Sphaerisporangium rubeum: one gene and its partner. The protein of the gene in region 1 binds, or shares a complex with, the protein of each later gene. Links are inferred from orthologs where the notes say so. Each region holds a gene or a part of one and is shown on either strand. Other genes may lie near its edges.

The links.
Region 2: BJ992_RS27340 (region 1) and sucB share a complex: the UniProt entries of both Escherichia coli proteins name them as parts of the 2-oxoglutarate dehydrogenase (OGDH) complex. The link is inferred for Sphaerisporangium rubeum from one-to-one orthologs.

Annotation. Positions count from the first base shown.
Region 1 is NZ_JACHIU010000001.1:6,487,221-6,491,779, reverse strand. Bases 171-4,425 are described here. They hold BJ992_RS27340 (multifunctional oxoglutarate decarboxylase/oxoglutarate dehydrogenase thiamine pyrophosphate-binding subunit/dihydrolipoyllysine-residue succinyltransferase subunit), read right to left. Parts: upstream 4,076-4,425; coding sequence 371-4,075; downstream 171-370. Other genes in these bases: BJ992_RS27335 (glycoside hydrolase family 9 protein), read right to left, coding at 4,372-4,425; BJ992_RS27345 (DUF6104 family protein), read right to left, coding at 171-290. In the rest of the region: BJ992_RS27350 (DUF4097 family beta strand repeat-containing protein), read right to left, coding at 1-19; more of BJ992_RS27345, read right to left, coding at 117-170; more of BJ992_RS27335, read right to left, coding at 4,426-4,559. UniProt on the Escherichia coli protein: E1 component of the 2-oxoglutarate dehydrogenase (OGDH) complex which catalyzes the decarboxylation of 2-oxoglutarate, the first step in the conversion of 2-oxoglutarate to succinyl-CoA and CO(2).
Region 2 is NZ_JACHIU010000001.1:4,765,951-4,769,218, reverse strand. Bases 237-3,200 are described here. They hold sucB (2-oxoglutarate dehydrogenase, E2 component, dihydrolipoamide succinyltransferase), read right to left. Parts: upstream 2,466-3,200; coding sequence 1,008-2,465; downstream 237-1,007. Other genes in these bases: lpdA (dihydrolipoyl dehydrogenase), read right to left, coding at 2,497-3,200; BJ992_RS20510 (epimerase), read right to left, coding at 237-822. Also shown: more of BJ992_RS20510, read right to left, coding at 1-236; more of lpdA, read right to left, coding at 3,201-3,268. UniProt on the Escherichia coli protein: E2 component of the 2-oxoglutarate dehydrogenase (OGDH) complex which catalyzes the second step in the conversion of 2-oxoglutarate to succinyl-CoA and CO(2).

The DNA of each region.
Region 1 (4,559 bases):
CGATGATCCACTGGGCCATGACATTCGCCTTCCGAGGGGGACACGATGCGTCTTCCACAAACACGATATGTCGCGTCCGTGAAAAGTCAAGATGTATCGCGTCTGCCCGGCGTGGTTCAGTCCTCGTCGTCCAGCCGCGCGAGCCAGGTCGCCAGCCGCTCCACCGGCACCTCGAACTCCGGGTTGAGGTCGACGAACTCACGCATGCGCTCGGCCAGCCACACCATGCCGACCTCCTCCTCGCCGCGGCGCTCGACCAGCTCCTCGATCCCCCGGTCGGTGAAGTACATGGCGTCTCCTAACGATGATCCAGATACACGCGAAGTCCCCCACGAGAACCACCAGTGGGGGACTTCGATGCGTGTGAACGTCAGCCGAGGCTCTCGGTGGTGATGCGCTCCAGCTCGGCGTCGTGCGCGGCGTGCGAGCCGACCGCCGGCGAGGAGTTGGCCGGCCGGGACACCCGGCGCAGCCCGCGACCGCCGAGCACACCCGGCTCCTCGGCCAGCTTCAGCGTGAGGTACGGCCACGGGCCCATGTTGATCGGCTCGTCCTGGGCCCACACCAGCTCGGCGTCCAAGCTGTAACGGGACAGCTCGGCACGCAGCTCCTCGGCGGGGAAGGGGTAGATGCGCTCAAGCCGCACGATCGCGACGTCCGAGCGCTCCTGCTTGTCCCGCGCCGCGACCAGGTCGTAGTACACCCGGCCCGAGCACAGCACCACGCGCCGCACCTCGGACGGGGTGACCGTGGCGTCGCCGATCACCGGCCGGAAGGCCCCGGAGGTGAACTCCACGGCAGGCGAGGACGCCGCCTTGAGCCGCAGCAGCGACTTCGGCGTGAAGACCACCAGCGGACGGCGCCGGTTGCTCAGCACCTGCCAGCGCAGCAGGTGGAAGTAGTTGGCCGGCGTGCTCGGCTGCGCCACCGTCATGTTGTCCTGCGCGCACAGCTGCAGGAACCGCTCGATCCGCGCGGAGGAGTGGTCGGGACCCTGGCCCTCGTAGCCGTGCGGCAGCAGCAGGACCACCGAGGAACGCTGGCCCCACTTCTGCTCACCCGACGAGATGAACTCGTCGATGATCGACTGCGCGCCGTTGGCGAAGTCGCCGAACTGCGCCTCCCACGCCACCAGCGCGTCCGGCCGCACCACGCTGTAGCCGTACTCGAAGCCCATCGCCGCGAACTCCGACAGCAGGGAGTCGTAGACGTAGAACTTCGTGGTGCCCTGGTTGAACGCCTTCAGCGGCGTGTGGTCCTCACCGGTGACCCGGTCGACCAGCACCGCGTGCCGCTGGCCGAACGTGCCACGACGGGAGTCCTGGCCGACCAGGCGCACCGGGTGGCCGTCGAGCAGCAGCGAGCCGAACGCCAGGGTCTCACCCATGGCCCAGTCGATGGCGTCCTCCGACACCATGCGGCCGCGGCGCTGCAGCACCGGCGCCAGGCGCGGGTGCGCGGTGAAGCCCTCGGGGAGGTTGAGCTGGGTCTCCACGACCCGCTTGATCGTCTCCTCGCTGACCGCCGACGGGGTCTCGTCGTGGGACCACGGCACCACCTCGTCGGGGGCCGGCTTGACGACCGCACCCGGCTCCAGCGGCTTGTGACCGGCCTCGCGGGTCTCGGTGAAGGCGCGTTCGAGCTGGCTCTGGTAGTCGCGCAGCGCCTGCTCGGCCTCCTCGACCGTGATGTCGCCGCGGCCGATCAGCGCCTCGGTGTACAGCTTGCGGATCGAGCGCTTGGCGTCGATCAGGTCGTACATCAGGGGCTGGGTGAAGCTCGGGTTGTCGCTCTCGTTGTGGCCGCGGCGGCGGTAGCAGACCAGGTCGATCACGACGTCCTTGCGGAACGCCTGGCGGTACTCGTAGGCCAGCCGGCCCACCCGCACCACGGCCTCGGGGTCGTCGCCGTTGACGTGGAAGATCGGCGCCTGGATCATGCGCGCCACGTCGGTGGCGTACACGCTGGACCGCGACGACGCCGGCGAGGTGGTGAAGCCCACCTGGTTGTTGACCACGACGTGCACGGTGCCGCCGGTGCGGTACCCGCGAAGCTGCGACAGGTGGAGCGTCTCGGCCACCACACCCTGGCCGGCGAACGCGGCGTCGCCGTGCACCAGCACGGGAAGGACGGTGAAGCCCTCCTCGCCGCGCTCCAGCAGGTCCTGCTTGGCGCGGACCACACCTTCGAGCACCGGGTCGACGGCCTCCAGGTGGGACGGGTTCGCCACCACGGACGTCGCGATCTTCTGGCCGCTCGGCGCGGTGAAGTCGCCGCCGGCGCCGAGGTGGTACTTCACGTCGCCTGAGCCGTGCGCGCTGCGCGGGTCGAGGTTGCCTTCGAACTCGCCGAACACCTGCGCGTACGACTTGCCGACGATGTTGGCGAGCACGTTGAGCCGGCCGCGGTGCGCCATGCCGATGACGGCCTCGTCGAGGCCCTCCTCGGCCGCCGCGCTGATCACCGAGTCGAGCAGCGGGATCAGCGACTCGCCGCCTTCGAGCGAGAAGCGCTTCTGGCCGACGTACTTGGTCTGCAGGAACGTCTCGAACGCCTCGGCGGTGTTGAGCCGGTGCAGGATGTGGAGCTGCTCCTCACGGGTCGGCCGGGTGTGGCCCTTCTCGACCCGCGCCTGGATCCAGGACCGCTCCTCGGGGTTCTGGATGTGCATGTACTCGATGCCGACCGTGCGGCAGTAGGAGTCGCGCAGCACGCCGAGGATGTCGCGCAGCTTCATCAGCGGACGGCCGCCGAACCCGCCGGTCGCGAACTCGCGCTCGAGGTCCCACAAGGTGAGGCCGTGGGACTTGATGTCCAGGTCGGGGTGCTTGCGCTGGTTGTACTCCAGCGGGTCGGTGTCGGCCATCAGGTGGCCGCGCACGCGGTAGGCGTGGATCAGCTCGATGACGCGGGCCGACTTGGCGACGTCGTCGTCGTGGGAGGCCGAGATGTCCTGCACCCAGCGCACCGGCTCGTACGGGATGCGCAGGGCCTGGAACACCTCGTCGTAGAAGCCGTCCTCACCGAGCAGCAGCCGGTGGATGCGGCGCAGGAACTCACCCGACTGCGCACCCTGGATGATGCGGTGGTCGTAGGTGCTGGTCAGGGTCATGACCTTGCTGACCGCGAGGCGGTTGAGCGTCTCGGGGGAGGCGCCTTGGTACTCGGCGGGGTACTCCATGGCGCCGACGCCGATGATCGTGCCCTGGCCCGGCATCAGGCGCGGCACCGAGTGGACGGTGCCGATGGTGCCGGGGTTGGTGAGGCTGATCGTGGTGCCGGTGAAATCGTCCACGCCGAGCTTGCCGGCGCGGGCCTTGCGCACGACCTCTTCGTACGCCGTCCAGAACTGGCGGAAGTCCATGGACTCGGCGGCCTTGATGGACGGCACGAGGAGCTGACGGCTGCCGTCGCTCTTCTGCACGTCGATGGCGAGGCCGAGGCCGACGTGCTCGGGCTTGACCAGGGTCGGCTTGCCGTCGACCTCGGCGTAGGAGTGGTTCATGTCCGGCATCACGGCGAGCGCCTTGACGATGGCGTAGCCGATCAGGTGGGTGAACGACACCTTGCCGCCGCGACCGCGGGACAGATGGTTGTTGATGACGATGCGGTTGTCGATCAGCAGCTTGGCCGGGATCACGCGCACGCTGGTGGCGGTGGGGACGGCCAGGCTGAGGTCCATGTTGGCCGCGGTGCGCGCGGCGGCGCCGCGCAGGCGGACCTCTTCCGCACCGGACGGCTTGGCGGACTTGGCCGGCTCGGCGGCCTTGGCGGCGGGCTTCTCGGCGGGCTTGGCCGCGGCCTTCTGCACGGGCTTGGCGGGCTTCACGGGCTCGCGCGGGGTGGGCTCGGGCTCGGCGGCGGCCGGCTCGGTCACCGGTGCGGCGGCGCCGTTGGCCTCCGGCAGTGCTGTGCGGCTCGTGCCTGACTCGGGGTTGTAGTCGGCGAAGAAGTTCCACCAGGCGCGGTCGACGGATTCGGGGTCCTGGAGATACTTCTGGTACAGCTCATCGACAAGCCACTCGTTCTGTCCAAAGGTGGCCAGCGGGTTTGTCCCCGACGACTCAGACGACACGGCCGAAATCGCCCTCTTCCGCAGATCGGCGTTTCAAGAAATAGAACCTGTCCAAGGCTACTCGCCGTACGAAGTGGCGTGTGCGCTCTCGGAGCGGGTCACGGCCTGATCCTCCCAGGACAGTTCAAACTGGTCACGTGGGGGTGGCCCGTCCGGAGGGTGAGGCCATGCTCACCATGGCGCCGTATCGCTGTGGCCCCGCGGCCATGGTGGCGTAGGTCACAGAGGAGGTCGGTGGAGTCGCGGTCACGGTGCCGGGCCGCCGCGAGGGGACGCGGCGGCCCGGCGGTCCGGGATCAGGCGCAGGCGGCGCCGTTCAGCGTGATCAGGTCGGGGTTGGGGTTGGGTCCGGGTGCGGAGTTGCCGTTGAAGCCGAAGGTGATCGACTGGCCCGGCAGGATCTTCTTGTTGTGCGAGAGGTTCTTGGCGCTGACGGTGGCGCCGCTCTGCGTGATGTCGGTGTTCCAGAAGTGCGTGGTCGTCT
Region 2 (3,268 bases), 1.7 Mb from region 1 along the record:
ACGGCCGAGCGCGCGGCCGAGCGCCTTGGTGAACTCGGCGTTGGTCACGGGGTTCGGCGCGGTCAGGTTCACCGGTCCGGCCGCGCCGGCCGCGGACCCCGCCAGCAGGAACTCCACGGCGCCGAGCCAGTCCTCCATGGTGATCCACGAGGTGTACTGCCGTCCCGAGCCGAGCGGCGCGCCGAGCCCCAGCCGGAACAGCGGGAGTTGCTTGCCGAGGAAGCCGCCGTCACGGGTGAGCACATGACCGGTGCGCAGCAGCACGACCCGCACCCCCGCCTCGGCCGCGGGGACCGTCTCGGCCTCCCAGGCCGCGGCGAGACCGGCGAGCCACAGGCCCGGGGCCTGCGGGGACGGCTCGGCCGGCGGCGCGGGTGCCGCACCCGCGGTGGCCGCGGGGGACGTGCCGGGCTCGGTGGACGGCCCCACGGGGAGCTTGGCCGACTCGTCGACGGCGCGGTCGCCGGTGTCGCCGTAGATCCCCATGGCGGAGGCGGACAGCAGCACGCGCGGCGGCCGGCCGAGACCGGCGACGGTGGTGGCGATCAGGCGCGTCGAGTCGACCCTGCTGGCCAGCAGCTCACGCCGGTAGGCGTCGGTCCACCGGCGGTCGGCGATCCCCGCACCCGCGAGATGCACCACCGCCTCGGCCCCTTCGAGCAGGCCGGGGTCGAGCACCCCCTCCCGGGGGTCCCAGAACGCCTCGTCCGCCCCCGCCGGCGGCCTGCGCACCAGTCTGACGACGGAATGTCCCCGGTCACGCAACGCGCGAACCAGGGCCGTGCCGATAAGCCCTGACGATCCCGTGACGACGACGCTCATACCGATCACCCTATGCCGGTGACGCGGCGCGGCGGCGACCGGCACGGTGTGTCGGCCCGCCGTACGGCGACGGCCGGCACGGGACGTCGCATCCCCGCGACGGCGACCGGTACGGGGTGCCGCACCCCGTACGACGACGGCCGGACCGGGAAGATCCCGGTCCGGCCGTGCGGTGGCCTGAAGAATCAGCCCAGGCCGAGCTGGCTTTCGAAGCGGCCGTCCTCAAGGCGGCGCTTGACCGTCGTGAGGAAGCGCGCGGCGTCGGCGCCGTCCACCAGGCGGTGGTCGTAGGTCAGGGCCAGGTAGACCATGGACCGGACGGCGATGACCTCGCCCTCGGGGGTGTCGAGCACCACGGGACGCTTGACGACCGAGCCGGTGCCGAGGATCGCCACCTGCGGCTGGTTGATGATCGGCGTGTCGAACAGCGCGCCGCGGCTGCCGGTGTTGGTCAGCGTGAACGTGCCGCCGGACAGCTCGTCCGGGCTCACCTTGTTGGTGCGGGTGCGCTCGGCGAGGTCGGTGATCTTACGGGCCAGGCCGGCGAGGTTGAGGTCGCCGGCGTCCTTGATCACCGCGGACGCGAGGCCGCGCTCGGCGTCGACCGCGAACGCCAGGTGCTCGTGGTCGAAGTAGGTGACCTCGTTGGTCTCGCTGTTGATCACCGCGTTGAGCTTGGGGTGCTGCTTGAGCGCCTCGACGGTGGCCAGCGCGAAGAACGGCATGAAGGTGAGCTTCACACCCTCACGGCGCTGGAAGTCCGCCTTGACCCGGTCGCGCAGCCGCGCGATCTTGGTGACGTCGGCCTCGACGACCGTGGTGAGCTGCGCCGAGGACTGCAGCGACTCCATGGTGCGCTTGGCGATGGTCTGCCGCATGCGCGACATCTTCTCGGTACGGCCGCGCAGCGTGGTGTCCGCCTGCACCGGCTCGGGAGCCGGAGCAGCCGCCTGCGGCGCGGCGGCCGGAGCCTGCGCCTGCGGAGCCGGAGCCGGGGCCGGGGCGGCCTGGGCCGCCTGTGCCTGCGCGGCGGCACGCTCGCGCTGCTGCCTGGCGGCCTCCAGCACGTCCTGCTTGCGGATGCGGCCGCCGACGCCGGTGCCCTCCAGCGAGTCGAGGTCCACGCCGTGCTCGCCGGCGAGCTTGCGCACCAGCGGCGTGACGTACGGGCTCTCACCTGTGGACTGCGCCGCCGGGGCGGGAGCCTGTGCCTGCGGGGCCGGCGCCTGCTGCTGCTGCACCTGCTGCTGAGGCTGCGGCGCGGGCTGCTGCTGCGGAGCGGGAGGCTGCGGGATCGAGGAGGCGGGAGCCTGCGCGGCCTTCGGCTGCTCGGGCTCGGGTTCCGGCTCGGGCTCGGGCTCTGCCTCCTGCTCGGCCTTGGGCTCGGCCGGTGCGGCGCCGCCGCCCTCACCGTCGATGACGGCGAGCTCGGAACCCACCTCGACCGTCTCGTCCTCCGCGACGACGATCTTGGTGAGCACTCCGCTGGACGGCGAGGGGATCTCGGTGTCGACCTTGTCGGTGGAGACCTCGAGCAACGGCTCGTCGGTCTCGACCTGGTCGCCTTCCTTCTTCAGCCAGCGGGTGACGGTGCCCTCGGTCACGCTCTCGCCGAGCTGGGGCATGGTTACGGAAACCGGCATGATAGTTCTCTCGCGCTTCCTTGTGAGGGCTTCAGTTGTGGACGTGCAGCGGCTTGCCGGCCAGCGCGAGCATCGCCTCGCCGACGGCTTCGGACTGGGTCGGGTGAGCGTGGATGAGCTGGGCCACCTCGGTCGGCAGCGCCTCCCAGTTGTAGATCAGCTGGCCCTCGGTGACGAGCTCGCCCATGCGCTTGCCCACCATGTGGACCCCCAAAACCGGGCCGTCCTTCTGAGCGACGATCTTGACGGCCCCCTGCGTGCCGATGATCTGGCTCTTGGGGTTGCCGCCGAGGTCGTACACCAGCTCGACGACGTCGTGACCGCGCTCCCGCGCGACGGCCGAGGTGATGCCCACGGAGGCGACCTCGGGGTCGGAGTAGGTGATGCGGGGCACCCCGTCGTAGTCGATCGGCATGGGGTTGAGGCCCGCGATGTGCTCGGCCACCAGGATGCCTTCGGCGAACCCGGCGTGCGCGAGCTGCAGCGTGGGGATCAGGTCGCCGACGGCGTACACCCCCGGCACACTGGTCTGGCAGTACTGGTCCACCACGACGGTGCCCCGCTCGATGGCGACCCCCGCCTCCTCGTAGCCGAACCCGGAGTGCACGGCGCCGCGGCCGACGGCGACGAGCAGCAGCTCGGCGTCGAGGGTCTTGCCACCCTGGAGGGTCACGACGACCCCGGTGTCGGTGGTCTTGACCCCCTCGAACCGGGTGCCGAGCTCGTACTTGATGCCGCGCCGGCGGAACGCGCGCTCCAGCAGCTTGGAGCTGGACTCCTCTTCCAGAGGTAGCAAGTGAGGC